Regions from separate parts of the Variovorax sp. EBFNA2 genome, predicted to be linked through region 1. Evidence: predicted binding sites of a transcription regulator. Region 1 holds the regulator's gene; each other region holds the start of a gene.
The links. Region 1 encodes LexA, which represses DNA repair genes until DNA is damaged. Its sites were predicted from a motif close to ACTGTATNNNNATACAGT; they were not measured.
Positions count from the first base shown of each region.

Region 2: RZE79_RS03820 (putative DNA modification/repair radical SAM protein) is a predicted target of LexA. The motif match lies at 4,374-4,391, and genes of this name have one in related genera.
Region 3: RZE79_RS10075 (PA0069 family radical SAM protein) is a predicted target of LexA. The motif match lies at 3,570-3,587, and genes of this name have one in related genera.
Region 4: recA (recombinase RecA) is a predicted target of LexA. The motif match lies at 3,725-3,742, and genes of this name have one in related genera.

Region 1 covers NZ_CP138496.1:3,087,664-3,094,907, reverse strand. Annotated here, with positions in the region: gene lpxK (tetraacyldisaccharide 4'-kinase) at 1-635, shown strand, start outside; gene RZE79_RS14470 (Trm112 family protein) at 616-798, shown strand; gene kdsB (3-deoxy-manno-octulosonate cytidylyltransferase) at 795-1,568, shown strand; gene adk (adenylate kinase) at 1,704-2,360, shown strand; gene RZE79_RS14455 (asparaginase) at 2,394-3,380, opposite strand; gene lexA (transcriptional repressor LexA) at 3,454-4,137, shown strand; gene RZE79_RS14445 (hypothetical protein) at 4,282-4,665, shown strand; gene RZE79_RS14440 (D-2-hydroxyacid dehydrogenase family protein) at 4,833-5,840, shown strand; gene RZE79_RS14435 (MFS transporter) at 5,845-7,005, shown strand; gene RZE79_RS14430 (3-hydroxyacyl-CoA dehydrogenase) at 7,139-7,244, shown strand, end outside.
Region 2 covers NZ_CP138496.1:851,836-859,079, forward strand. Annotated here, with positions in the region: gene RZE79_RS03805 (acetyl-CoA C-acyltransferase) at 1-1,066, opposite strand, end outside; gene RZE79_RS03810 (3-hydroxyacyl-CoA dehydrogenase NAD-binding domain-containing protein) at 1,098-3,233, opposite strand; gene RZE79_RS03815 (LysR family transcriptional regulator) at 3,389-4,303, shown strand; gene RZE79_RS03820 (putative DNA modification/repair radical SAM protein) at 4,412-5,665, shown strand; gene RZE79_RS03825 (UdgX family uracil-DNA binding protein) at 5,677-7,119, shown strand; gene RZE79_RS03830 (cupin domain-containing protein) at 7,056-7,244, opposite strand, start outside.
Region 3 covers NZ_CP138496.1:2,172,720-2,179,963, reverse strand. Annotated here, with positions in the region: gene RZE79_RS10085 (HlyD family type I secretion periplasmic adaptor subunit) at 1-1,085, shown strand, start outside; gene RZE79_RS10080 (TolC family outer membrane protein) at 1,089-2,429, shown strand; gene RZE79_RS10075 (PA0069 family radical SAM protein) at 2,437-3,531, opposite strand; gene RZE79_RS10070 (MarR family transcriptional regulator) at 3,666-4,259, shown strand; gene RZE79_RS10065 (DCC1-like thiol-disulfide oxidoreductase family protein) at 4,328-4,504, shown strand; gene RZE79_RS10060 (DCC1-like thiol-disulfide oxidoreductase family protein) at 4,504-4,761, shown strand; gene RZE79_RS10055 (methyltransferase domain-containing protein) at 4,792-5,775, shown strand; gene RZE79_RS10050 (DUF4166 domain-containing protein) at 5,772-6,389, shown strand; gene RZE79_RS10045 (DOPA 4,5-dioxygenase family protein) at 6,397-6,744, shown strand; gene RZE79_RS10040 (aromatic ring-hydroxylating dioxygenase subunit alpha) at 6,741-7,244, opposite strand, start outside.
Region 4 covers NZ_CP138496.1:6,365,354-6,372,597, forward strand. Annotated here, with positions in the region: gene RZE79_RS29925 (bestrophin family ion channel) at 1-175, opposite strand, end outside; gene RZE79_RS29930 (hypothetical protein) at 309-1,043, opposite strand; gene yiaA (inner membrane protein YiaA) at 1,157-1,597, shown strand; gene RZE79_RS29940 (SRPBCC family protein) at 1,610-2,050, opposite strand; gene recX (recombination regulator RecX) at 2,019-2,492, opposite strand; gene recA (recombinase RecA) at 2,549-3,661, opposite strand; gene RZE79_RS29955 (helix-turn-helix domain-containing protein) at 3,808-4,293, shown strand; gene RZE79_RS29960 (response regulator transcription factor) at 4,359-5,033, shown strand; gene RZE79_RS29965 (hypothetical protein) at 5,060-6,013, opposite strand; gene RZE79_RS29970 (sensor histidine kinase N-terminal domain-containing protein) at 6,156-7,244, shown strand, end outside.

The sequences.
Region 1 (7,244 bases):
CTGGCGCGCCGGTCTTCGTGGCCCGGCAGCGCATCGAGGCTGCGCGCGCCCTGCTCGTCCGACATCCGGACACCCAGATCATCGTCAGCGACGACGGCCTGCAGCATCTGGCGCTGGCCCGCGACATCGAGATCTGCGTGTTCGACGACCGCGGCGTCGGCAACGGCTGGCTGTTGCCCGCCGGCCCCTTGCGCGAGCCGTGGCCACGCCGCTGCGACCTGCTGCTGCACAGCGGCGAGCGGCCCGCCTTCGCCGGTGGCTACATCGCCACCCGCGAACTGGCGCCGTACGCGCTTGCGAAGGACGGCCGTCGCATCCCACTGGACACGCTCGCCGGCCAACCCTTGATCGCGCTCGCCGCCATCGCGCGGCCGGAAGCCTTCTTCACGATGCTGCGCGCACGGGGCCTCACGCTCGCGGACACCTTGGCGCTGCCCGACCACCACGACTTCAGCGGCTGGCAACGCCCGGCGGGCCCCGCGCTGCCCCTCATCTGCACCGAAAAAGACGCCGTCAAGCTCTGGCACCAGGCACCCGACGCGCTCGCCGTGCCGCTGCACTTCGAGCCCTCGCCAGCGTTCTTCGCGGCCCTCGACGCAAAGCTATCATCGGTCGATGGATACCAAGCTGCTTGAACTGCTCGTCTGCCCCGTCACCAAGGGCCCGCTGACCTGGAACGCCGAGAAGCAGGAACTCTGCTCGCGCAGCGCGCGGCTGGCCTACCCGGTGCGCGACGGCATCCCGGTGCTGCTCGAAAACGAGGCCCGCACGCTGTCCGACGAAGAGCTGGGCCTGTGAGCTTCACCGTTCTGGTGCCGGCCCGGCTGGCTTCGACGCGACTTCCCAACAAACCCCTGGCCGACATCGCCGGCCTGCCGATGGTCGTGCGCGTGGCACAACGCGCCCGCCAGTCCGGCGCCCTTCGCGTGGTGGTGGCCGGTGACGACGCCTCCATCATCGAGGCCTGCAAGGCGCACGGCGTCGAAGCCCTGCTGACCCGCCAGGACCACGCCAGCGGCACCGACCGGCTGGCCGAAGCCTGCGAACAGCTCGGGCTCGACGGCGACGCGATCGTCGTCAACGTGCAGGGCGACGAACCGCTGATCGACCCCGCGCTGATCGATGCCGTTGCCGCCACGCTGGCCGCGCGCCCGCATGCCGCGATGAGCACCGCCGTCCATGCGATCGATTCGCTGGCCGACTTCATGAACCCGAACGTCGTGAAGGCCGTGCTCGACGCACAAGGCCATGCGCTCTACTTCAGCCGCGCCCCGATCCCCTGGTGGCGCGACGGCTCTTCAGGTGGAGCGGCACCCTCGGTGCTGCCCAGCCCCGCACCGCTGCGCCACATCGGCATCTACGGCTATCGCGCGGGCTTCGTGCGGCAATTTCCGTTGCTGTCGCCTGCGCCTGTCGAAGCCACCGAAGCGCTCGAGCAGCTGCGCGCGCTGTGGCACGGACACCGCATCGCGGTGCATGTCAGCGACGTGGCACCGGGCCCCGGGATCGACACGCCCGAAGACCTGGCGCGCGTGCGCGCGGTCTTCGCGGCCGGCTTGCCTGCGTGAACTGCCCGCCGCCCCGAGGGGAACGGCGGCAATTTGTCACGGGCACGCATGCTATCCTCGACGCAATTCCGCCTCGGCGCGCCTGAGGGTGCGCATGGGGCGCGACACAAAATCTAAGAACCTTCCGAGGACACCATGAGACTTATTTTGCTGGGCGCGCCCGGAGCAGGCAAAGGCACGCAAGCGACCTTCATCTGCCAGAAATACGGCATTCCCCAAATCTCGACCGGCGACATGTTGCGCGCCGCCGTCAAGGCCGGCACCCCCCTCGGGCTGCAGGCCAAGGCGATCATGGACTCGGGTGCACTGGTCAGCGACGACCTGATCATCAACCTCGTGAAGGAACGCATCGCGCAGCCCGACTGCAACGACGGCTTCCTGTTCGACGGCTTCCCGCGCACCATTCCGCAGGCCGATGCCATGAAGGCAGCCGGCGTCAAGCTCGACTACGTGCTCGAGATTGACGTGCCCTTCGGCGACATCATCGAACGCATGAGCGGTCGCCGCTCGCACCCGGCATCGGGCCGCACCTACCACGTCAAGTTCAATCCGCCGAAGGTGGAAGGCAAGGACGACGTGACCGGTGAAGAGCTGATCCAGCGCGAAGACGACAAGGAAGAGACCGTGCGCAAGCGGCTCGACGTGTATAGCCAGCAGACCCGTCCGCTGGTCGAGTACTACTCGACCTGGGCCAAGGCCGATCCGGCCGCCGCGCCGAAGTACCGCGCCATCCAGGGCGTGGGCACGGTCGACGAGATCACGCAGCGCGCCCTGGCCGCACTGAACAGCTGATTTTCAGCAGCGGCTGCCCCGTCAGCCGCTCTCCTATCCGCCTTCCGACTCTGGCAGGGCGGCCACTCCCAAGAGTTCCAGCACCAGCGCGACCCGCGCCTTCACCGGCGTGAGTGCGCCTGCATCCCGCAGCCCGTCACCGGGTTTCGGCAGGATGCGTCCGTTCGCGCAGCGCGTGGCGCGCAGCACCGCGGCGCCGGCGGCTTGCGCCTTCAGCGCCGCGGCTTCCAGGGCGTGGTGCACCGTGCCGTTGCCGGTTGCTGCCACGACCAGCCCGCGCAAGGGTTCAACCGACGGAAGCAGGAGCGCCTCGACGATCGCACCGCTTGCGCCCGCGTGGCTCACGACGATCTCGACGCGGGGCCACGGTTTCGACACCGCCTCCAACCTTGAAGCGTCGAGCGACGCTCCCTGCGGCCACGCGCGAACACGCCGCACCTCGCCCTCTTCCACATAGCCGACCGGCCCCGCATCGCCCGACGCGAAGGCATCGAGGCGATAGGTGTGCACCTTCTGCACATCGAGGCCGCTGTGGATCGTGCCCGCGCACACCACTGTCACGCCCTGCGCGCCCCGTGTCGAAGCCACCACGAGCGCGTCGCGCACGTTCTGCGGACCATCCGGCGACAGGGCCGTTGCCGGACGCATCGCGCAGGTCAGCACGACGGGCTTGGCCGGCGCCAGCACGGCGTGCAGGAAGAAGGCGGTTTCCTCCAGCGTGTCGGTGCCGTGCGTGACCACGATGCCCGCCAAGTCAGGCTGCGCCAGCCAGTGTGCGCAGCGCGCGGCCAGTTGGCGCCAGGTGTCGGCGTCCATGTCCTTGCTGTCGAGCTGCGCCACCTGCTCCGCGACCAGCGTCACGTCGGCCGGCGCCTCGATGCCGCCCAGCAGGTCCGCCACACCCACCTGCCCCGCTGTATAGCCGATGTTGTCGCCGCTGGTGGCGGCCTTGCCGGCAATGGTGCCGCCGGTGCCCAGCACCACCACGCGGCGCGTCTCGGACAAAGAGGAATGAGTCATGGCTTGTCAACTTTTGAAAACTGGTTAAAAATACAGGTACTGGATATCTAGCCAGTGCCGCAAGGAAACCACTATGCAGTTCGCAGTGAAGCTTACCGCCCGCCAGCAGCAGATCCTGGACCTGATCCAGGCCGCCATCGCACGCACCGGTGCGCCGCCGACGCGCGCCGAAATCGCCAATGAGCTGGGCTTCAAGTCGGCCAATGCCGCCGAAGAGCACCTGCAGGCCCTGGCCCGCAAGGGTGTCATCGAACTCGTCAGCGGCACCTCGCGCGGCATCCGCCTCAAGGGCGATGCGCTGCGTTCGCTCCACGAAACGCGCCACCGCGAAGGCAACCAGTTCTCGCTCTCGCTGCCCGGCATGGCCCAGCTCGCGCTGCCGCTCATCGGTCGCGTGGCGGCGGGTTCGCCCATCCTTGCGCAAGAGCATGTCGACCAGACCTATTACGTCGAGAACACGCTGTTCCAGCGCCAGCCCGACTACCTGCTCAAGGTGCGCGGCATGTCGATGCGCGACGCCGGCATCATGGACGGCGACCTGCTCGCCGTGCAGGCCACCAAGGAAGCGCGCAACGGCCAGATCGTGGTGGCCCGTCTCGGCGAAGAAGTCACCGTGAAGCGCCTCAAGCGCAACAAGCAGGTGATCGAGCTGCACGCCGAGAACCCCGACTACCCGACCATCTTCGTCCAACCCGGCGAGCCCTTCGAAATCGAAGGCCTCGCGGTCGGCCTCATCCGCAACACCATGCTGATGTAGGTCCTGGGCTTGCTGCCCACACGCAGCAGCACCTCATCCGGCCGCGACAGGTGGCGGGCGTATGGCGCGAAGTCGCCATCACCCTGTTGCGGCCGATTCAAGAAATCCTGCCTGTGTTCAACCTCATACTTTTTTGGAGTTCACATGGGAATCGCCCTCCTTGCCATCGCCGACCTTTGGTCGCCCCTGCAATCGCTGGCCACCCGCTGGATGCCCGCCCGCCGCCCGTCACGCGGTGACAGCAGCGACGCTGCCGCTGGTTTGCGCTACGTGGCCATCCGCCCGGCCTGCACGGCACGCACCGCGGGCAGCCCTGCGCCAGCAACATCGCCATCCACTGCAGCCACACCCGCCCGCCCGCTGCGTGTGGTCCGCGTGGTCGACCGCCAAGGCACGCAGCGCGGCTGCGCCAACCGGGTCGTGATTTCCGGCCGCATGGCCGACGTGTGCGCCGAGCTCGAGCGGCTCGCGGCACTGGAAGCCGCGGAAACCGGGAGCGGCACGCACCGCCCCAGCCACCTGCACTGAGAAAGTGCGAACGAACCCGCTGTGCCTGCGCGACCTGCGCACACCCCATGAGCACGGCGGATTCACCGACAACGGCCTGAAACAAGCCTCCCGGGCGCCATCGGGCACCGGGTATCCAAACGTTCACACGTGCGACCTGCCAATGCTGCGAGGCACAATGGCATGCCATGAACATTGTGATCCTCGACGATTACCAGGACGCCGTGCGCAAGCTGCAGTGCGCCGCCAAACTGGACGCCTATGCCGCCAAGGTCTACACCAACACGGTCAAGGGCATCGGCCAACTGTCGGTTCGCCTCAAGGATGCGGACGTCATCGTGCTCATCCGCGAGCGCAGCCAGATATCCCGCCAACTGATCGAGAAGCTGCCCAAGCTCAAGCTGATTTCCCAGACCGGCCGCGTCGGCGGCCACATCGACGTCACGGCCTGCACCGAGCGCGGCGTGGCGGTGGCCGAAGGCTCGGGTTCGCCGCAGGCACCTGCCGAGCTCACCTGGGCGCTGATCATGGCGGCCATGCGTCGCCTGCCGCAGTACATCAGCAACCTCAAGCACGGGGCCTGGCAGCAGTCGGGCCTCAAGTCGGCCTCGATGCCGCCGAATTTCGGCATGGGCTCGGTGCTCAAGGGCAAGACGCTGTGCATCTGGGGCTACGGGCGCATCGGCCAGCTGGTGGCGCGCTACGGGCAGGCCTTCGGCATGCAGGTCGTGATCTGGGGCCGCGAGGCCAGCTGCGCCAAGGCGCGTTCCGACGGCTTCCAGGTGGCACAGAACCGCCACGAATTCTTTGCCGCGGCCGACGTGCTGTCGGTGCATCTGCGGCTCAACGAGGACACCCAGGGCCTCATCAAGCTCGAAGACCTCTCCCGCATGAAGCCGACGGCGCTGTTCGTCAACACGTCGCGCGCCGAACTGGTCGAGGCCGATGCCCTGCTGGCCGCACTCAACCGTGGACGCCCCGGGTTGGCGGCCATCGACGTGTTCGAGAGCGAACCGCCGCTGCAGGGCCATGCGCTGCTGCGCCTCGAAAACTGCATCTGCACGCCGCACATCGGCTATGTCGAGCAGGAAAGCTACGAGAGCTACTTCGGCCAGGCGTTCGACAACGTCGTGAGCTTCATCAAGGGCAACCCCACGAACATCGTGAACCCCGGCGCGCTGCAGGTCCGGCGGTGAACGCATGAGCCGGCCCGCGCCGCAGCGAGGCGCGCTCTGGGCGCTGTTGGCCGGCAATTTCGTGATCGGCACGGGCGTGATGGTCGTGCCCGGCACCCTCAATGAAATCAGCGTCTCGCTGGCGATCAAGGTTGCCACGGCGGGCCAGTTGATCACTGCTGCCGCCTTCGTGATGTGCCTGGGCGCCCCGCTGCTGGCCGCCGCAGTCGCCGGCTGGGACCGCCGCAAGCTGCTCGCCCTCACGCTGCTCTGGTACGCCGCGTGGCACGTGGTCGCGGCGCTCATGCCCAGCTTCGGCGCGCTGCTGCCGGTGCGCATGCTCACGGTGATCGCGCCCGCCATCTTCACGCCCCAGGCCGCGGCCTGCGCCGGCATGCTGGTGCCGCCCGAGCAGCGCGGGCGCGCCGTGACCTTCGTCTTTCTCGGTTGGTCGGTCGCCTCGGTGCTGGGCCTGCCGATCGGCGCGCTGATCGGCGGCCATCTGGGCTGGCGCATGGCCTTCATGGCCATCGCGGCGCTCAGCGTCGTGAGCGCCGCCTCGGTGTGGCTCACACTGCCCAACGGCATCCGGCCCGCCGCGCTCACGGCCGCTGCCTGGTCGCGTGTGCTGCGCAGCCCGGTGCTGATGGGCATCGTGTCGGTCACGGCGCTGCAGGGCATCGGCCAGTTCGTGCTGTTCAGCTATTTCGGCCCGCTGCTCAAGCAGGGCTTCGGCGCCGACGCCAACACGCTGAGCCTGATGTGGGCGCTGTTCGGCGCCTTCGGCCTGCTCGGCAACATGGTCGTGAGCCGCTACATCGACCGCGTCGGCGCCGGGCGCATGGTGCTGCTGACGACCGGGCTGATCGCGCTGAGCCTGCTGCTGTGGCCGCTGGCCAGCACGCTGGCATGGCTCGCGGTGGTGCTCGTGCCCTGGGGCCTGGGCTGCTTTGCCACCAACTCCTCGCAGCAGGCGCGGCTGGTGGGGCTGGCGCCCGCCCTGGCGCCGGGCTCGGTGGCGCTCAACAGCTCGGGCATCTACATCGGCCAGGCTTTGGGCGCGGCGCTCGGCGGCTGGTTGCTGGCGAACGACGCCACCGAGTGGATGAGCCGGGTCGGTTTCACGCTGATGCTGCTGGCCATGGGCCTGAGCATCGCCATCGACCGCAGCCGCCGTCCGGCCTGATTCCGATGCCCCGCGTAACACCCGGGGCGCGGGCCTCCCGCGAGATTGCAAAATCGGAGCTTCCGTCCGCGTCGCGCACCCGCGCCGGCGCGGCCGTCCCGGACACCCACCAACCCATGAGAACCTTGATCCCATGACAGTGAACTACCCCCGAATCGGCGTGATCGGCGCCGGCGCCATGGGGCGCGGCATCGCGCAGATCGCCGCCCAGGCCGGCAGCGAAGTGCTGCTGCTCGACA
Region 2 (7,244 bases), 2.2 Mb from region 1:
TGCCGAAGGGGTGGCCGATGGAGATCGCGCCGCCGTTCACGTTCAGGCGTTCCGACGGAATGCCCAGCTTGTCCTGGCAGTAGATCGACTGCGAAGCAAAGGCTTCGTTGAGTTCCCACAGGTCGATGTCCTGCACCTTCAGGCCGTGGCGTGCGAGCAGCTTGGGCACGGCGAAGACCGGGCCGATGCCCATCTCGTCGGGCTCGCAGCCGGCCAGCGCCAGGCCGCGGAACGCGCCCAGCGGCTTGAGGTTGGCGCGCTCGGCATCCTTGGCTTCCATCATCACGCAGGCCGAGGCGCCGTCGGACAGCTGCGAGGCGTTGCCGGCGGTGATGAACTTGTCTTCGCCCATCACCGGCTTGAGCTTGGCCAGCGCTTCGTAGGTGGTGCCGCGGCGGTTGCAGTTGTCTTCCGTGGCGGTGACTTCGCGGTGCGTGACTTCCTTGGTGTCCTTGTCGGTCACGGCCATCGTGGTGGTGCAGGCCACGATCTCGTCCTTGTAGCGGCCAGCCAGTTGCGCTTCTTCGGTCTTGCGCTGGCTCTCGGCCGAGAAGCGGTCCTGTGCTTCGCGGGTAATGCCGTAGCGCTTGGCCACGATGTCGGCGGTGTCGATCATCGCCATGTACAGCTCGGGCTTGTGTTCGACGATCCACGGGTCCAGGCTGAGGTCGCCACCGTCGCCGGGGCTGCGGCCACGGATCTGCGAGATGCTTTCCACGCCGCCCGCGATCATGGCCGGCGCGCCGTCCACCACGATGCGGCCGGCGGCCATGGCGATGGCCTGCAGGCCCGAGGCGCAGAAGCGGTTCACGGTGGTGCCGGCGATGCTGATGGGCAGGCCCGAGCGGATGATCGACTGGCGCGCGATGTTGCGGCCGGTGGTGCCTTCGGGGTAGCCGCAGCCGAGGATCGCGTCCTCGATCAGGGCCGGGTCCAGGCCCGAGCGCTCGACCGCGGCCTTCACCGCGAACGAGGCCAGCGTGGCGCCGGAGGTGATGTTGAATTCGCCGCGGTGCGCCTTGGTGAGCGGGGTGCGGGCGGTAGAAACGATGACGGCTTCACGCATGGGGTTGTCTCCTGGGGGCTCTTGCTACGGGTTACTCGGATTTGTTGAGGCTGGCGAAATCGGCGCCGCGTTCGACCAGCTCCACGAGCAGCGGCGACGGCTTCCAGAAAATCGGGTCGGCCTTGGCGAACTCGCGGATGTCGGCCAGCACCTTGGGCAGGCCCACGGTGTCGGCGTACTTCATGGGGCCGCCGCGGTGGCGCGGGAAGCCGTAGCCATAGAGGAAGGTCACGTCCACGTCGAGCGGGCGCAGCGCGATGCGCTGGAGCACGACGTTGGCGCCTTCGTTGACCATGGCGGCCATGTAGCGGCGCATGATTTCTTCTTCGGTGAATTTGCGCGGCGTGATGCCTGCGCGCTCGCGCTCGGCGTCGATGATGGCCAGCACCTCGGGGTCGGGCACGCCGGTGCGCGCGCCTTCGGGGTACAGGTAGTAGCCGCGCTGCGTCTTCTGGCCGAACCAGCCGCGCTCGCAGATGCGGTCGGCCACCTGCACGTAGCGCGCCTGCGGGTCGCGCGTGGCGGCCTTGCGCTTGCGCGTGGCCCAGCCGATGTCGCCGCCGGCCAGGTCGGACACCTGGAACGGGCCCATCGGGTAGCCGAAGTTGCGCACGGCCGCGTCGATCTCGTAGGGCGAGGCGCCGTCTTCCATCATGTGGTCGGCGGCCTGGCGGTACACGGCCAGGATGCGGTTGCCGATGAAGCCGTCGCACACGCCGGCGCGCACGGGCACCTTCTTGAGCTTCTTGGCGAGTTCGAAGCCGGTGGCGACCACGTCGGCGCTCACCTTGGCGGGCACCACGATCTCCAGCAGCTTCATGATGTTGGCCGGCGAGAAGAAGTGCAGGCCCACCACGTCCTGCGGACGCGAGATGCTGGCCGCGATCTCGTCGATGTCCAGGTACGAGGTGTTGGTGGCGAGCACGGCGCCCTTCTTGCACACGCGGTCGAGTTCGGCGAACACGGCCTTCTTGACGCCCATTTCCTCGAACACGGCCTCGACCACGATGTCGACGTTGGCGAACGCGTCGTAGCTCGTCGAGCCCGAGAAGCGCGCCATCACGGCGGCCTTGGCCTCGGGCGTCATGCGGCCCTTGGCGATGAGGCCGTCGTACACCTTCTCGACGTGCGCACGGCCGCGCGCCAGGCTGGGCTCGTCGCGCTCGACCATGGTCACGGGCAGGCCGGCGTCGAGCATGGCCACGGCAATGCCCGCACCCATGGTGCCGCCGCCGACGATGCCGGCCGAGGCGAGCGCGCGCGGGCTGGCCGAGCGGGTCTCGGGCGCCTTCAGCACTTCGCGCTCCGCGAAGAAGGCGTGGATCAGGCCGGCGCGCTGCGGGCTGTCGATGCACTGCAGGAACAGCTGGCGTTCGAGCGCCATGCCTTCGTCGAAGGGCAGCGTGAGTGCGCCTTCGACGGCGTCGATGATCTTCATCGGCGAGAACAGGCCGCGGCTCTTCTTGGCGGTGTCGGTGCGCGCGGCGTCGAGGGCGGCGCGGGCAGCGTCTTTGTCGGCCAGGCCGGCGGCTTCGCGGGTGCGGCGCACCGGCGCGTTCGCGGCGACGAGTTCCTGCGCGTAGGCGAGGCCTTCGGCGCGTGCGTCGGCGTCTGCGGCGAGGCGGTCGACGAGGCCGAGCGTCAGCGCTTCTTTCGCGCCTGCATGGCGGCCGCTGAGCATCAGTTCGAGTGCGGGCTTCACGCCGATGAGGCGCGGTGCACGCTGCGTGCCGCCCGAGCCGGGCAGCAGGCCCAGCGCCACTTCGGGCAGGCCGAGCTTGGCGGTGGGCGAGGCGAGGCGGTAGTGCGCCGACAGCGCGATCTCCAGCCCGCCGCCGAGCGCGGCGCCGTGGATGGCGGCGACCACCGGCTTGGTGCAGTTCTCGATCTTCAGGCAGACCTCGGGCAGCGAGGGCTGCTGCGGGGCCTGGCCGAACTCGCGGATGTCCGCGCCGGCGATGAAGTTGCGGCCCGCGCCGACGATCAGCACCGCCTTGGCGCCGCTGTCGGCCTCGGCTGCGTCGATGGCGGCGGCCAGGCCGCGGCGCACATCCACGCCCAGGGCGTTGACGGGCGGGTTGTCGATGGTCACCACACACACGTCGCCTTGACGCTGGAAGGTGACGGGACCGTTGGACGTGGAAGGGCTGGGAGTGGGGGTGGCCATGTGCGTGTCGCTTGTCTCTTGCTTGCGTGGCAGGCCCTCGTGAAGCCGAGGGGTCCGGGGCTCTGGGGAGCCCTGCATTCTTGGCCGGTATCTCGGCTTTGACAATTGCATAGGTGGTTGACAGACTGTCAAAGAATTTTTGACACAATCCCCCCATGGACCTGCAATCGCTCACCTTGCTGGTGGAAATCCTTGACGCGGGCAACCTGAGCGCGGCGGCCCGCCGGCTCAAGATGACCCGTGCCAACGTGAGCTACCACCTGAACCAGCTGGAGCGCTCGGTCGGCGCGCAGCTGATCCGGCGCACCACCCGTCGCGCCGAGCCCACCGAGATCGGGCTGCGGCTGTACCAGCACGGCGTGGCCATCCAGACCGAGCTGCTCGCGGCGCGCGAGTCGGTCACCGCGCTGGGCGAGGGCCTGCAGGGCCGCGTGCGCCTGAGCGTGCCCAGCGGCTACGGCCAGCTCGTGATGGCCGACTGGCTCATCGACTTCAAGCGCCAGTACCCCGGCATCGTGCTCGACGTGGTGTTCGAGAACCGCATCGAGGATTTGCTGCGCGACGAGGTCGACATCGCCATCCGCGTGATCCCCGAGCCGCCGCAGAACCTCGTGGCGCGCGAGATGGGCCCGGTGCGCTATGTGGCCTGCGCCACGCGCGCGTACGCCGAGCGCCACCCGCTGCCCGTGCAGCTCGACGCACTGCGCGCCACGCCGGTGGTCACGGCGGCCGTCATCGGAAGGCAGCTGCGCATCTCGGCCTACCAGGGCGAGACGCGGCGCGAGGTGATCCTGGAGCCGACGCTGATCTCGGAGAACTTCTTGTTCTTGCGCCAGGCCATCCTCGCGGGCTTGGGCGTGGGCCTCGTGCCCGACTACGTGGTGCAGGAAGACGTGCGCCGCGGCGACGTGGTGACCACGCTGGACGACTGGCGCCTGTCGATCTTCGGCACCCAGATGTTCATGCTCTACATGCCGAACCGCCAGCACACGCGGGCGATCCGGACGTTCATCGATTTCATCCTGGCGCGGGTGCGGCCGGAAGAAGCCGAGGCGCAGTCGCCGCAGTAGACGACTGGCCCGGCCGGCATGCCCGGTGCCGGCGCCAGCGTGCGACTTCTTCCGACAGGGGCTCTCGAAAACTGTATATTCATACAGTATTTTCAGCCGAGCACAACCGTGGATATCCAGCGCAAACTCGCCATCCTCGCAGACGCCGCCAAGTACGACGCCTCGTGCGCGTCCAGCGGCTCGCAGCCGCGCGACTCGCTCGGCGGACGCGGCATCGGCTCGACCGAGGGCGCGGGCATCTGCCACAGCTACGCGCCCGACGGCCGCTGCATCTCGCTCCTGAAGGTGCTGCTCACCAACCATTGCCAGTACGACTGCCTTTACTGCGTCAACCGCGCCTCGAGCAACGTGCCGCGCGCGCGTTTCCGCGTCGAGGAGGTGGTGCAGCTCACGCTCGACTTCTACCGCCGCAACTGCATCGAGGGCCTGTTCCTGTCGAGCGGGATCATCAAGTCGCCCGACCACACGATGGAGCAGGTGGTCGAGGTGGCGCGCCAGCTGCGCGAAGAGCACGACTTTCGCGGCTACATCCACCTGAAGACCATTCCCGACGCCAGCGACGAGCTCATCGCCCGCGCCGGCCGCTATGCCGACCGGCTCAGCATCAACGTCGAGATGCCCACCACCGAAGGCCTGCAGGCGCTCGCGCCCGAGAAGGACGAGAGCGCGATCCGCCGGTCGATGGCGCGGCTGCGGCTGCGCATCGACGACACGCGCGAGGAGGCGCGCCGCGTGGTGCCGATCCGCGCGCTGCCGGGCGCCGCGCCCACCGCCGCCAGGCCGCCGCCCTTCGCGCCCGCGGGCCAGAGCACGCAGATGATCGTGGGCGCCGACGCCACCGACGACCGCCACATCCTCGCCTCCAGCGCCACGCTCTACGGCGCCTACAAGCTCAAGCGCGTGTACTACTCGGCCTTCAGCCCCATCCCCGATGCGGCGCGCGCGCTGCCGCTGGTCGCGCCGCCGCTGATGCGCGAGCACCGGCTCTACCAGGCCGATTGGCTCATGCGTTTCTACGGCTTCGAGCACCAGGAAATCGTGGCCGCGCCCGATGGCCTGCTGCGGCTCGATGTCGATCCCAAGATGGCCTGGGCGCTCGCGCATGCCGAGCGTTTTCCGGTCGACCTGAACCATGCGCCGCGCGAGATGCTGCTGCGCGTGCCGGGGCTGGGCGTGAAGGCGGTCGAGCGGCTGCTGCAGGCGCGGCGCGTGCGCCGGGTGCGGGCGGACGACCTGCGGCGGCTGCATGTGCCGGCGCGCAAGGTGTTGCCGTTCGTGGTGGCCGATGGGCACCGGCCCGCGGCGGGTGCGATGGCGGCGGCGGTACCTGCCGCGCAACCGACGCAAGCCGCCTTGTTCTGAGCAGGCCTGCGATGCACGTGCGGCTCGATGACCCGATCGATCTCGACGCCTTTCGCCGTCACGCGCGGCAGCTGCTGGCCGGGGGCGTGCCGCCGGCGCAGGTCGAATGGAACGGGGAGCGGGTTGCCGGTCTGTTCGACGAGGCGAACGAGGTGTCGCCAACACCGCTCATCGCCGGGACGCCGCATGCCGTGCCCGCGTCTTTTATCGCGCTGTGCGGCGACCTGATCCTGCACCGCGACCCGCAGCGCTTCGCCCTGATGTACCGCTTGCTGTGGCGCCTCGCGCACGAGCCCGCGCTGCGGCACGATCCGCTCGACGCCGACATGATGCAGGCGCAACTGATGGCCAAGGCCGTGCACCGCGACATCCACAAGATGCGCGCCTTCGTGCGCTTCACCCGCGTCATGGGCGACGACGGGCTCGAGCGCCACGTGGCCTGGTTCGAGCCCGACCACCACATCGTCGAGGCCAACGCGCCGTTCTTCGCGCGCCGCTTCGCGCAGATGCGCTGGGCCATCCTCACGCCCGAGCGTTGTGTCGAATGGAATGGCGAGGCGCTGGCCTTTCGCGATGGCGCCGACCGCCGCGAGAAGCCGTCGCCCGATGCGGGCGAGCAGCTCTGGCTCACCTACTACGAGCACATCTTCAACCCGGCGCGCCTGAAGGTCGCGATGATGCGGCGCGAGATGCCGCGCCGCTACTGGCACAACCTGCCCGAGGCCGCGCTGATCCAGCCGCTCACGGACGCGGCGCAGGCGCGCAGCCAGTCGATGATCGATGCGCCGCCCACCGCCGCACGGCGCATCCGCGCGCCCATCGCGCTGCATGTGCGGCCGGCCGAGGGCGTGGCGCCCGCCGACCTGGGCGAGTTGCGCGCAGCCGCGCATGCCTGCCGCGCCTGCCCCATCGGCGCGCTCGCCACGCAGGCCGTGTGCGGCGAAGGCCCGCTCGCACCGCGGCACATGCTCGTCGGCGAGCAGCCCGGCGACCAGGAAGATCTGGCGGGCCGCCCCTTCGTCGGCCCGGCGGGCCAGTTGCTCGACCGCGCGATGGCGCAACTGGGCTGGGCGCGCGACAGCGTGTACCTCGCCAATGCCGTCAAGCATTTCAAGTACGAACTGCGCGGCAAGCGCCGCATCCACAAGACCGCGGCGCAGCGCGAGGCCGACGCCTGCGCGCACTGGCTCGACAGCGAGATCTCGCTCGTGAGGCCTGAAGGGCTGGTGGCGCTCGGTGCCACGGCGGCGCGTGCATTGCTGGGCCGGCCGGTGGCGGTGCAGGCCGAGCGCGGTGCGTGGCTGCACGAGCGCCGCGATGGCAGGCCGGTGTTCGTGACCCTGCATCCCTCGGCGCTGCTGCGGCTCGCGGACGGCGAGCGCGCCGAGGCCTATGCCCGCTGGCTGGACGACCTCGAACGCGCGCGCGGCACGGTTGCTGCCGCGTCGCGCTGATCAGACAGGCGCAGCTGGTCCGCGAGCGAGCGTGTCTTCTCGGTGACGGTGCTGCCGGTGTGCAGCGTGGTCTTGCGCTCGATGAGCATCAGGTGGCATTCCTCGTCGGCGACCGGGTTGTGCCG
Region 3 (7,244 bases), 910 kb from region 1:
ACCAGGTGCAAGAGGGCCAGTTGCTGTTCAAGCTCGACGACGCCGCGGCCAGGGCGAGCTTCGAAACCGTGCGGCAGCGCTACCTCGGGTTTCGCGCCATTCAAAGCCGCCTGCTGGCCGAACAGGGCGGACTGGACACCATCGACTTCCATCCGGACTTGCAGGCCGCGGCCAAGGACCCGCTGATCCGCCAGCAGATGTTCAACCAGGAACAGCTGCTCCGGTCGCGCCGCGCCGCCTTGCGCGCCGACCTGCAATCGATCGAGGAGAACATCCAGGGCCAGCAGGCCTTGTCGCAGGCCTACACCAGCATGCTGGGCAGCCGCCGGACCCAGCTGTCGCTGCTCGGCGAGGAACTGACCCAGACGCGCAAGATGGTCGCCGAAGGGTATGCGCCGCGCAATCGCCAGCTGGAGATGGAACGCCAGCTCGCGGAATCGAGCACCTCCATTGCCGAGCTCATCGGCAACACGGGCCGGGCGCGGCGCTCGGTCGCGGAGCTTCGCCAGCGTGCCATTGCCAGGCAGCAGGAGTACCACAAGGAAGTGGAGACACAGCAGGCGGAAGTCAGCCGCGAGGTGCTGGGCGACTTCGAGAAATTCGTCGCCTTGCGGGACGAACTGGGCCGCACCGAGATCCGCTCGCCCGCGTCGGGCCAGGTGGTGGCACTGGTGGCGCAGACTGTGGGCGGCGTGATCGCACCGGGGCAGAAGCTGATGGACGTGGTGCCCGCCAACGAGCCCCTGCTGCTTGAGACGAGAGTGCCTCCGCATCTGATCGACCGCATCCACGCCGGCATTCCGGTGGACGTGCGTTTCTCGAGCTTCGCCCATTCGCCGCAGCTCGTGGTGCAGGGCCAGCTGGTGTCGGTTTCTGGCGACTTGTTGACCGACCCCCAGACCAACGCGAGCTACTACCTGGCGCGGGTGGCGGTGACGCAGGAGGGCCTGAAAAAGCTGGGCAAGCGGTCGCTGCAGCCGGGCATGCCGGTCGAGGTGGTGTTCAAGACCGGCGAGCGCTCGCTGCTCGTGTACCTGCTGCATCCGCTCACCAAGCGCATCGCCGCCTCCATGACGGAAGAATGACCCGTGAAAAAGAACGCGCTGGCACTCACCGCTGTTGCTGTTGCGGCCGGCCTTCTCTGCGGGCCGGCCTGGTCGATCGACCTGTCCCAGGCGTATGGGGAAGCGCTGCAACAGGACGCGACGATCCGGTCGGTGCGCGCCGCCACGGACGCCCGGCGCGAGCGCCTGCCGCAGGCCCGCGCGCAACTGCTTCCCAACCTGTCGGCCAGCGTCTCGCGCCATCGGAACTGGCTGGACAGGACCTCGCCCGACGCCTCGGGGCAACTCGTCACGTCCCACCTGCGCTACACCAGCAGCAGCGAAGCGCTGACCTTGCGGCAGCCCCTCTTCCGCATGTACCAGATGGCCGACTACCGACAGGCGCAGGCGCAGGTCGACGATGCCGAGGCCATTCTTGAACGCGAACTGCAGAACGTCGGCGTGCGGGTGAGCGGCGCCTACTTCGAGGCTTTGCTGGCCGAGGAGCATCTCGCGCTGGTGCTGTCGCAGAAGACGGCCTTCACGACCCAGTTCGATGCCGCGCAGAAGCGGCTCGGCGCGGGTTTCGGCACGCGCACCGACATCGACGAAGCACGCGCGGCGCTGGACCTCAACGTGGCGCAGGAACTGGAAGCGCGGCAGAACCTGGACTTCACGCGCAGGCAGCTCCAGAGCCTGGTCAATCGCCCGATCGACGGGCTCGCGCCGCTGGACCCGTCGCGGATGCAGCTCGTGCGGCCGACGCCCGACCGGGTGGAAGACTGGATCGCGCAGGCCGAACTCACCAGCCCGGAAATTCAGTCGCTCGCCGCCCAGGTGGAAGCTGCGAAGCATGAGCTGGACAAGGCACAGGCGGGCCACTACCCGACCCTGGACGCCGTCGCCCAGTGGTCCCGCAACGACAGCGACACGATCACCAGCATCAAGACCCGCTACACCAACCGGTCCATCGGCGTGCAGCTCACCATTCCTCTGTATTCGGGCGGCTATGTGAGTTCCACCGTGAGGCAGGCGCTCGCAAACCAGCAGCGGGCCGAAGAGACGCTCGAAGCCTTGCGCCGCGACCTCGGGGTGCGGCTGCACCGTGAGTTCCGCGGCGTGACCGAAGGCGTGCTGAGGGTCAAGGCGCTGGAGCAGGCGGTGCGCTCCGCGGAGCAGGTCGTGCTGTCGAACCAGCGCTCGTTCGAGGCCGGCAGCCGCACCTTGCCTGACGTGCTGAACGCGGACCAGTTGAAGGTCTCCGCCCAGCGTGACCTGGCGCAGGCCCGCTTCGTCTACCTGCTGTCGCGCATACGGTTGCAGGCCCTCGCGGGCGGCGCCAAGGCCGACGTCATTGACGAGATCAACGGTTGGCTTACGCGCTGACCTGCCCTCAGAACAGATTGCCCTGCCCTTGTGCGCCCGGCGGCCGGAAGGCCGAGGTGTCGAGCGCAATCCGCTCGCGGTTGAAGCCCAACCGGTTCGTCGCCTTCTGGAAGCGCTGATGAATCAGGTCGGCCCACAGGCCTGAGCCCTTCATGCGCGTGGCGAAGTCGGCGTCGTAGTCCTTGCCGCCGCGCATCTCGTGGATGCGCGCCATGACGCGCTCGGCGCGCTGCGGGTAGTGCAGCGCGAGCCATTCCTTGAAGAGCGGCGCCACCTCCCACGGCAGCCGCACCACGGTGTAGAAGGCGCTGCGCGCGCCGGCCTCCCAGGCCGCTTCGAGCACCTGCTCCATGTCCTCGGTGATGAACGGAATCTGCGGTGCCAGGCTCACGCCCACCGGCACGCCGGCCTCGGCCAGCGTGCGGATGGTGCGCAGCCGCCGGTGTGGCGCGGCGGCGCGCGGCTCGAGCTTGCGCGCCAGTTCGCCGTCGAGCGTGGTGATGGTGACGTACGCGGCCGCGAGCCGGTCGGCCGCCATCGGCGCGATCAGGTCGAGGTCGCGCTCCACGGCGCTCGACTTGGTGATGAGCGCGAACGGGTGGCGCACCTCGCTCAGCAGCTCGATCACGCCGCGCGTGAGCCGCAGCTCGCGCTCGATGGGCTGGTAGCAGTCGGTCGCGGTGCCGATGGCGAGGTTGCTGGGGCGGTAGCTCTTGCGCCCTAGTTCGGCGCGCAGCACCTCGACGAGGTTGCGCTTGGCGATGAGCTTGGTCTCGAAGTCGAGGCCGGGCGAGAGGTTCAGGTAGCTGTGCGTGGGCCGCGCAAAGCAGTAGATGCAGCCATGCTCGCAGCCGCGGTACGGGTTGAGCGAGCGGTCGAAGGGAATGTCGGGCGACTCGTTGCTGCTGAGCACCGACTTCACGTCCTCGAAGCGCACTTCGGTGGTTAGCGGCATCAGTTCGGCGGCTTCGGCCTCGCCTTCTTCCAGCGTGCCCCAGCCGTCGTCGAAGGCGTCGCGCTCGTCTTTGGAGAACCGGTGCGCGAGCCGCGTGGCCGCGCCACGGCCTTTGACGATGTGGATGGGAATCTGGGCGGCGGGCATGGCGAGTCCTTGGAAGGAGGCAGGAAACAAGTTGAATAACTGTTTATTCATACAGTATTTCACTTTTGCGCCGGCCATGCATCGTTTTTTGTTTCTGTCTTGACAGAAATCAAGGAATTCCTAAACTCGACGCCATGGAACTCACCGACATTCAACGCAAGTTCGTTCTGCACTGGGGCGAGATGGGCTCCATGTGGGGCGTCAACCGCACGGTCTCGCAGATCCACGCCCTGCTGTTCGCGCACGGCAGGCCGATGCACGCCGAAGAGCTCTCGGAAACGCTGGGCGTGGCCCGCTCCAACGTCAGCAACAGCCTGAAGGAACTGCAGGCCTGGAACCTCGTGCGCATCACCCATACGCTGGGCGACCGGCGCGACTATTTCGAGACCAGCGTCGATGTGTGGGAGCTGTTCCGCACCGTGGTGCGCGAGCGCAAGGAGCGCGAGTTCGACCCCACCATCCGTGTGCTGCGCGAGATCGTTGCCAGCCCCGATTTCCAGAAGGAGCCGCCCGATGCGCAAGACCGCATCCGCTCCACCATGGACCTCATGACCAAGCTCGCCACCTGGGCCGATGAGATGCTGCGGCTGTCGCCCGGCACGCTCGACAAGGTGCTCACGCTCGGCGCCAGCGTGCAGAAGTTCGTGCGCGGCGACAGCGCACCGCCACCGCCCCCCGACAAGGGCGACGACCCCGACGCGCACCACGCCAGCCTGCCGATGATCTGAGAAAGGCCGAGTCCTTTTTTTGCCTTCTCATTTCTGTTTTGACTGAAATATCGAGAACCAAGAACACCATGACCCGCTTCGCCCCCGCCACCTACCCACTCACCGTCTATTTCGATGCCACCTGCCCGCTGTGCACGGCCGAGATGGGCGCCATGCAGGCGCGCGACAACGACGGTCGGCTGCGCCTGGTCGACTGCTCGCCCACCGGTTTCGCGGATGGCCCCCGGCGCCACGCGACGCGCTGATGCGTTCGCTGCACGCAGTCGATGCCGCTGGCCAATTGCGCGTGGGCGTGAACGCCATCCGCGCCTGCCGCGCCGCGGTGGGCCTGCCGGCCGGTGGCGCGGTGCTTGATCTGCCGGTCGTCGGCCGGCTGGCCGACCGCGCCTACGCGGTGCTGGCCCGCAACCGCTACCGGCTGCCGCGCTGGCTGGTGCTGCGGCTCGCAGGGCACGGTGCGATCGCGCCGACCACCTGCGCCGACGACCACTGCAAGCTCTGAACAAACTCACCATCGCCTGAAGGAGTTTCGATGCCCGACGTCTTCCAGCCCGACTTCCGCCTGCCCGGCACCGCGCGGCCTGCGCCGCCTGCGCCGCCTGCGCCGCCTGCGCCGCCTGCAGTCGAAGGCCACGTGAGCCGCGAGGACACGCAGGACTATTTCACCGAGGTCGCCGACGACTATCGCGCCTGGAGCCCCAGCTACAACATGCACTTCGGCTTCTGGCGCCTGGGCCTGAACCCGCTGCGGCGCGAAGGCATGCTGATCGAGATGAACCGCACCGTCGGGCGCGCGCTGCGGCTCGACACGGCCACCACCGGCCCGCGCTGCGTGCTCGACCTCGGCTGCGGCGCGGGCGCCACCTCGCGCACGCTGGTCGGCGACGATCCCGCGCTGCATGCGGTCACCGTGACCAACGTGCCGGTGCAGAACGGCATCGCCGCACGGCTCGACGCCCGCGCCGGCGTGGCCGACCGCGTCGCGCACGTCGAGGCCGACTACACCCGCACCGGCCTGCCCACCGCCCAGGCCGATGGCGCCTGGGCACTCGAAAGCGCCTGCTACGCCGAAGGCACCGCCAAGGCCGACTTCGTGCGCGAGGCCGCCCGGCTGCTCAAGCCCGGCGCGCGGCTGGTGGTGGTCGACGGCTTCCTGCTGCGCCGCCAGCCGGGCCGCCTCGCGGGCTGGCTGCACCGCCTGTGGGCCGACAGCTGGGCCGTGCCCACACTCGCTGTGCGCGAAGACTTCATCGCGGCGCTGCGCGCCCACGGCTTCGACGACATCGAAGTGAAGTCGCTGCGCTGGCGCGTTGCGCCCAGCGCGCTGCACATCCCGGTGCTGGCCACGCGCTTCACGCTGGCCGAGCTCTGGAAGGCGCGCGGCAAGCTCAGCCCGTGGCGCCGCAAGCACATCGTGGCCAGCTACTGCGCGCTCGCGCTGGGCATGTTCTGGCGCGACTTCGACTACGCCATGGTGAGCGCCACGCGCAAGGCCGACGAAAGCACTGCTGCATGAGCGCCACGCCGCTGATCCAGCAGGCGCTCGGCCCCGCATGGGCGCACCTCGGCGACGTGATCCGACGGCACTACGCGATGACGCCGCTGTCGGCCGAGCATGTGTGCGTGCACGGCGCCATGCACGAGGTGCACCACGCACCGTGGGCCGCGCTGCTCATGCCCTTCGGCCGCCTCGTCGGCGCGCTGGTGCCGCACACCGGCACCGACGTGCCGATCGAGGTGCACTACCGCTGCCGCGCCGACGACCCGCACCTATACTGGGACCGCATCTTTCACTTCGCGGGTCGTGCGCCCTTTCACTTCCGTTCGCACATGGAAGCCGCGCCTTCGCAAGGCGGCGAGGTGATCGAGTTCGTGCGCTTCGGCATCGGCATGCGGCTCGCCGTGAGTGCGGAAGACGGCGCACTGGTGTTCCGCGACAAGGGCTACATCTGGCGCATTGCGGGGTTGCGCATTCCGCTGCCACTGGGCCTCTTTCTCGGCACCGCCTATGTCGAGGAACGGCCCGACCCGACCGACCCCGACCACTTCACCATGAAGATGCTGCTGCGCCATCGCTGGTTCGGCGACGTGTTCCGCTACAGCGGCCGCTTCCGCCTCGGTTCACAATGAGCGCACCATGCCGCGCCGCCCCGAAAACCTCTACGCCCAGTACCACGCCCACATCTACTTCGCGCCCGACACGCTGGCGCAGGCGCGCGAACTCAGCGAGCGCGCCGGCCGCGAGCTGATGGTGGTGGTCGGCCGCGTGCACGAACGCCTCGTCGGCCCGCATCCGCACTGGAGCTGCCAGCTGGCCTTCGACGCCGCCGAGTTCGACGAGGTCATCGCCTGGCTCGACGCCAATCGCAACGGGCTCGACGTGTTCGTGCACGGCGTGACCGGCGACGATTTCGCGGACCACACGGCGCATGCGATGTGGCTGGGCGAAGAGAGCGCGCTCGACCTGCGGATGTTCCGGCGCTAGGCCGCATCGCGGCAGGCCGCGTCCTGCGTTTCAACTTCGGCGTCCGACGCACCGCCGTGCACCTTGAAGAACTGCGCGCCCTCGACCTTCTGCCCGATGGCCTTCTCATACGCCGCACGCACATCGTCAGGCTGACCGGCCTGTCCGAAGAAGTCCTTCAGGTACGGCCCCAGCAGCGGATGCGCAGCCAGTTCGGCGCGCGGCAGGCCGTGCAGCATCTCGTCGCGGCAGGCCGACGGCAGGCACACGTCGCGGTTCTTTTCGGGATCGCGAATCAGCCCCTTGGGCTCGTGCGACGGATCGGCCTGCATCGACTCGAGTTCTTCAAAAAAGCGCCGGCGCATCATCACGATGCCCTTGTCGCTCTGGCCCAGCTTCTCGCGCGTGCGATCGGTCACGGTGCCCTGCCCAACCCAGACCACGAAGTCCTGGTTGGCGACATGGCTGGTGATCCAGCGGCCCGTGACCGAATCTTTGATGGGGCCGTACCACGAGGGAAT
Region 4 (7,244 bases), 3.2 Mb from region 1:
GCGCGAAGGGCACGGTGCCGAGCGGAATCTTGATCGAGCCGAAGCGCCCGTGCAGCACCGTGACGACGATGGCCACGATCACGTTGAGCGCGAGCGCCGCGGCGATGCGCGGCAGGACGGAGCCCCGCCAGGACAGAAACAGCTTGAGCCCGGACGGGCGTTTCCGGACGATCATGAAAGCGAGGGGAGGGGCAGACGGGGAGGCATGGATGCCGCGCATGCCGCAAGGCCTGCGCGGGCGCTCATTGTGGCCGAGGCGTCAGCGCGAGGGCGGCTGCGCGCCCCAAGCCCAACGAAGACGGTCGGGCTCAGCGCACGAGCCACAGCCCGACGCCGAGCAAGGCCGCATGCACGGCCAGCGCGATGTAGAACAGCGTGCGCGAAGGCGTCGCCATGTCCTGCAGCACCTCGTGGATGCGGCGCGTGAGCAGCGCGCGCAGCGCGGGATCTTGCGCAGCGCCTTCGCCCGTCGCCGGTGCGGCTGCACCGTGCGCGGCACGCTCTTGCTGCCACTCGGCCAGCATCTCGCTCAGGGGCAGGCGGGCCAGCACGAAGCCGACCACGGTGCGCACGGCGCGGCCTTCGCCGAGCATCGGCGCGAGCTGCTGGCACAGGGCGTCGGGCGACAACCAGTCGGCCACGCGCTGCAGCCCGCCGTGGGTGCGCGGCATGGCTTCGATGCGGCCCGCGATCGCGTCGCCGAGCCGCTGCGAGACGGCCTCGCCGCGCGCCACCACCACGTGCTGCATTGCGCGGGCGCGGCCCTGCTGCACGCCGAGCAGAAAGTACACGCCAACGAACAACGCCAGCAGCACGGCCACCAGCAGCGGCGGCGACGTGATCAGGGCCACGATGGCACCCGCACCGCCGGCCCGCGCGGCTGTGTTGCCGGGCCCCTGCAGCTGGCTCAGGTAATAGAAGAACACGCCGCCGCCGAGGAACAGGCCGATCAGCGCGCCCTTGATGGCCGAGCCGGCGAAGGCGAAGCCGGCCTTGGCGCCGGTGCGAACGAGAGACTGCGGACGAGCGGGTTGTGACGACATGAACGGTTCCTCCGGTTTTTTGGAAAGCCGCCTCCTGGGAGGCCGGTCGCCGGCGATCATGCCACCGCCTTCCCGCACCATAATCGCGCCACACAACAACGAGGAGGATCGCCATGGGAACCGTCAAATTTCAGAAACCGACCGCTGCATTCGTCGCCGCCTCCTGGGCCGCGCTGATCATCGGTGCCATCGTCTACCTGCTCGGGCTGTGGAATGCCGCGATGCAGCTCAACGAGAAGGGCTACTACTTCACCATCCTGATGTACGGCCTGTTCTCCGCCGTGTCGCTGCAAAAGACGGTGCGCGACCGGCTCGAAGGCATTTCGGTCACGGGCATCTACTTCGGCCTGTGCTGGGTCTCGCTGCTGCTGTCGGTGGGCCTGCTGGCCGTGGGCCTGTTCAACGCCTCGCTGGCCGCGAGCGAAAAAGGCTTCTACGCCATGGCCTTCCTGCTGAGCCTGTTCGGCGCAGTGGCGGTGCAGAAGAACGTGCGCGACATCGCCTCGTACAAGGCCGAGAACCCGCTGGCCGACGAAGTCGCCGCCGCGGAGTAAGCCAGACCCGGCTCAGCCCGCCTCGAGCAGGCGGCGCAGGGCCTGCAGGTCGCGCGCGATCCAGTCGGCATCGCGCGCAAAGGCTGCGTCGTCCATGTGCGGCTGGCGCAGCAGCGTGAACTGCAACTCGCACACGCCCGGCGCCACGCCGATCACACGAAACGGCAGGTAGACCTCGGGCACGCCTTCGGGCGCCACCCAGTGGTCGAGCACGCCGAACTCATTGGGCGGCGCAAAGCGCATGCGGGCCTCGCCGCTTTCGGGCGTGCGCACGACCCAGTGGTCGCCGTGCGGCACCAGCGCACTTTTCGAAAGGCCGCTGGCCCAGTCAGGCAGCCGCTTGGGGTCGGACGCGAGCGCATAGGCGTCGCGCCATTCGCAGTTCACACGCTGCGTGATGACGCGGGAGAGCGCGCCGCCTTCATTCGTCGGGGTTGTCGTCGCTTGTGTCATCGAAATCACTCCTGAGCACCTTGGACACGACAGCGCCCGAGAAACCGCGCGCCATCAGGAATCGCATCTGCTTCGCACGCGCTTTGGCATCAGCCGGCGGTGCATCGAAGCGGCGGCGCCACAGGGCCGTGGCGCGCGCGACTTCCGTCTCCTGCAAACCGGCCACCGCCTCGGCGATGGCTTCAGGCGCGATGCCCTTGGCCTGCAGCTCCTGCTTGACGCGCAACGCGCCCGAGCGGGCCGCGCGCTGGTTCAGCACCGAGGCCACGACGCGCGGCTCGCTGATGAAATCCTTGGCGGCCAGCTCGTCGAGCGCCTTCGCCAGCGTGCCGGGCTCTTCCTCGTGCTTGGCCAGCTTGCGCTCCAGCTCCGTGCGCGAATGCTCGCGCTGGCTCAGGAGGCGCAGGGCGCGGCCTTTGAGGGAGGGGGCGCTGAAAGCCATGCGGGGGTGGGGCGCTCACGCGGCCCGCGCACTGCGCGACGGCCGCCTTGTCGAACTTACTCCGCTGCCGCCTTGTCGGCCTTCGAGGCCTTGGCGGGCTTCTCGGCCTTCTCGGGTTCGCTGCCGGCATCGGCTGCGAGCAGCGGAATGCCCAGCGATTCGCGCACCTTGTTCTCGATCTCACGCGACAGGTCGGGGTTCTCGCGCAGGAACTCGCGGGCGTTGTCGCGGCCCTGGCCGATCTTCTCGCCGTTGTAGGCGTACCAGGCGCCCGACTTGTCGATGATCTTGGCCGTGACGCCCATGTCGATGATCTCGCCCTCGCGGCTGATGCCTTCGCCGAACAGGATGTCGAACTCGGCCGTCTTGAACGGCGGGCTCACCTTGTTCTTTACCACCTTCACCTTGGTTTCGTTGCCGATGGCTTCGTCGCCCTTCTTGATGGTGCCGATGCGGCGGATGTCCAGGCGCACCGAGGCGTAGAACTTCAGCGCGTTGCCGCCGGTGGTGGTTTCGGGTGAGCCGAACATCACGCCGATCTTCATGCGGATCTGGTTGATGAAGATGACCATGCAGTTGGTCTTCTTGATCGTGGCCGTGAGCTTGCGCAGCGCCTGGCTCATCAGGCGGGCCTGCAGGCCGGGCAGCGAGTCGCCCATTTCGCCTTCGATTTCGGCCTTGGGCGTGAGCGCAGCGACCGAGTCGACCACGATCAGGTCGACAGCACCCGAGCGCACCAGCGAATCGACGATTTCGAGCGCCTGCTCGCCGGTGTCGGGCTGGCTGATCAGCAGGTCGGACAGGTTCACGCCGAGCTTCTGGGCGTACTGCACGTCGAGCGCGTGCTCGGCGTCGACGAAGGCGCAGGTGCCGGCCTGCTTCTGCATGGAGGCGATCACCTGCAGCGTGAGCGTGGTCTTGCCCGAGGATTCCGGGCCGTAGATTTCAACGACGCGGCCGCGCGGCAGGCCGCCGACGCCCAGGGCGATGTCCAGGCCCAGCGAGCCGGTGGAGACCACCTGGATGTCTTCGAGCGCCTCGCCTTCGCCGAGCCGCATGATCGTGCCCTTGCCGAACTGCTTTTCGATCTGGGCCAGCGCGGCTTGCAGGGCCTTGGCCTTTTCACTGTTGGCGACCGAGATGCTTGCGCCCTTGACGACTGCGTCCATGTGGAAATCTCCTTGAATATCAACGGTTTGTGTCGGGATTCATCCATCTGCTTTTAATCACAGGCTGGATGCTTGAACAGTAGTGTAGGGGCTCATTGCAGTTTGCAAACCCACTTTATGGTCAGTTTGGCTTACCATTTGGCGCCATGTCCGACCTCGCTTTTCCGACCGATCCCGACGCTTGGCGGCAGACCCACCTGGGCCGCCTGCTGGGCCATGCGATGCGCCGCTTCGACGAGCGCGTGCTGGCGCTGATGGCGCACGACATCGAGGTGCCGCTGGCGCTGTCGAACCTCGCGGCGCGTGCGCAGGTGAGCGCCGCGCACATCCACATCACGCGGCACCTGGCACGCGAGGGCTCGCGCCTGACCGAGCTGGCCGAGCGCGCCGGCATGACCAAGCAGGCCATGGGCACGCTGGTCGATCAGTGCGAAGCCTGGGGGCTGGTCACGCGCGGGCCCGACCCGCTCGATGCGCGCGCGCGGCGCGTGCTGTTCACGGCCGACGGGCTGGCCTGGCTGGACGCCTTCCGCCGCGCCGTCACGCAGGCCGAGCGCGAGTTCCGCGCCAGCGTGGGCGACGAGATTGCCACCGTGGTAACCATCGGACTCGAGGCCTATACGGCGGGCTAGACTTCGCGTCATGGGACAACGCGCGCCGAGGGGCGCCGACACTGACTGAGCCGGAGGTGGCGCACATGCGGATACTGATTGCCGAAGACGACCAGGTGCTGGCCGATGCCTTGCTGCGCAGCCTGCGCACCTCGGGCGCGGCGGTCGATCATGTGGCCAACGGCTCGCAGGCCGACACCGCGCTCATGACCCACAGCGAGTTCGACCTGCTGATCCTCGACCTCGGGCTGCCTAGCCTGCACGGCATCGAGATCCTCAAGCGCCTGCGTGCGCGCGGTTCGCAATTGCCCGTGCTGGTGCTTACCGCCGCCGACAGCGTCGAGGAGCGCGTCAAGGGCCTGGACCACGGCGCCGACGACTACATGGCCAAGCCCTTCAGCCTGCAGGAGCTCGAAGCGCGCGTGCGCGCCCTCACGCGGCGCGGCATGGGCGCCACCAGCAACGCGATCCGCCACGGCCCGCTGGTCTACGACCAGGCCGGCCGGGTGGCGACCATCGACGGCAAGATGATCGAGCTGTCGGCGCGCGAACTGGGCCTGCTCGAAGTGCTGCTGCAGCGCGCCGGCCGGCTGGTCAGCAAGGACCAGCTGGTGGACCGGCTGTGCGAATGGGGCGAAGAGGTGAGCATCAACGCCATCGAGGTCTACATCCACCGCCTGCGCAAGAAGATCGAAAAAGGACCGGTGCGCATCGCGACGGTGCGCGGGCTGGGCTACTGCCTCGAGAAGATTCCCGGTTGAGCGTGCCCCGCCCGCGCAGAACACCGTCAGGGCTGCTTGCGCAGGCCGACGAGCAGCGTGGCGCCGGTGTTCGAACGGATCAGGAACATGAGGCTGCGGAAGTAGCCGTTGCTCTCGAACACGCCCGCCGGCACCAGCCCGATGGCCGCCGGCCCGACGTAGGAACCGGCGGCGGCAAGGGTGAGCTGGCAGTCGTCCTTGCTGGCCGTCGCGGCATTCACCGCCTTCAGCTTGAGCGCGTACATGTTCTTGGCCGAGCCGGGCTGCGCCAGGGCGACGGTGCCCGAGAGCGTGCACTGGCCGATCTCCACGCCGCTCGTGGTGCCGGTGAACACGCCCTTGTCGTCGACCTGGACCGTCACGCCGAGGCTGCTGTCGTTGTTGGACCACGTGCCGACCACGCTCGCCTGCGACACCGCCAACGCGTTCTCGATGGTGTAGGTCAGGGGACCGAAATCTGCCGGGTCGCGGGTGCCGTAGGCGTAGGTGCCGTTCATCGTCTTCTTCGGCGCGAAGGTGCCCGAGCCGGTGACCTGCGAGACGCTGAGAAAAGAGAACTCGGTGTCGGGGTTGAACGACCAGTCGAGCCCCGTGAGCTTCAGCGAGCCCCACAGCGTGCCGACCGTGAAGCTGCGCGCAATCGAGCCATCGGCGCCGACGAAGGCGAGCCCGCGCACGCCCGCGGCGTAGATGCCTTCGCTGTCGTTGCCCACCGCGGCGGTCGAACCAGCCTGCGGCGCGCTCAGCGAGGGCGACGGCTCGGAGCCCGGCACCGGATCGCGGTTCTCGGCCGGCGCAGGCGCGGGGGCCGGAGCGGGCGCGGGGGCGGGTGCCAGAACTGGTGCGATGGGCAGCATCGGCATGCCACCGCCGCCGCCTCCTCCACCCCCGCCGCATGCGGTCACACCCACGCTGGCGGCCAACACGGTCGCGGCGATCCAGAGCGGCTTGGGGCAGCCGCCCACGGTCTTTTGCTTCATGATTTCTCCCTGATGTTTTTGAATTGCAGAAACTGCACACCAAGGCTACAACCAGTCACACCTCGTCAATGAAACGACACGGCTGCGAATCGCAGCACTAGTTCACGCTCGCCAGCGTTCTTTCGCCTTGCCAGGAACTCCCTTGAAGCTCTTCCAGCGCGCCCAGCGCTCCCTGTTCGGCGAAATCCTTGACTGGATGCTCACGCCGCTGCTGCTGCTCGTGCCGGTGAGCATCGGCGTGACGTGGCTGGTGGCGCAGGGCATCGCCAACGCGCCCTACGACCGCGCGCTGGAGCACAACGTGAAGGTGCTGGCCGAACTGGTCACGGTGAAAGAGGGGCAGACGCATTTCGTGCTGTCGCAGTCGGCGCGCGAGATCCTGCGCGCCGACGACGCGGGCCACATCTACTACCAGCTGCTCGACGGCCACGGCACGCTGCTGCACGGCGAGCGCGACCTGCCGCAGCCCAACGTGGACGACCCGCCCGGCACCAACGTGGTCCTGCTGCACAACAGCACGGTGCACGGCCAGCCGGTGCGCGTGGCCTCGCTGTGGATTCCCAGCGGCAGCGACGACGTGCCGCCCTCGCTGCTGCAACTGGCCGAGACGCGCGAGAAGCAGGCCGTGCTCGCCACCGAGATCATCAAGGGCGTGCTGCTGCCGCAGTTCGCGATCCTGCCGCTGGCGGTGCTGCTGATCTGGCTGGCGCTGGTGCGCGGCATCAAGCCGCTGTCGGTGGTCGAGGCGCGCATCCGCGAGCGCCGCCCGGGCGACCTGAGCCCGCTCGATGAATCCTCGGTGCCGCTCGAGGTGGTGCCGCTGGTGTCGTCGGTGAACGAACTGCTCGACAAGCTCAACGACTCCATCTTCACGCAGAAGCGCTTCCTGGCCGACGCCGCCCACCAGCTCAAGACGCCGCTCGCGGGCCTGCGCATGCAGGCCGACCTGGCGCAGCGCGAAGGCGCCAATGCCGACGAGCTGAAGCAGTCGCTCAAGCAGATCGGCCGCGCCAGCGTGCGCGCCACGCACACCGTGAACCAGCTGCTGTCGCTGGCGCGCGCCGAAGGCACCAGCGCCATGACGCACTGCCAGCCCTGCGACCTCGCGCGGCTGACCATCGAGGTGGTGCGCGAGGCCGTGCCGCGCGCGATCGAGAAGCGCATCGACCTCGGCTACGACGGCGCCCAGGCCGGCGCGCCCGGCGTGATGGTCGACGGCAACCCGACGCTG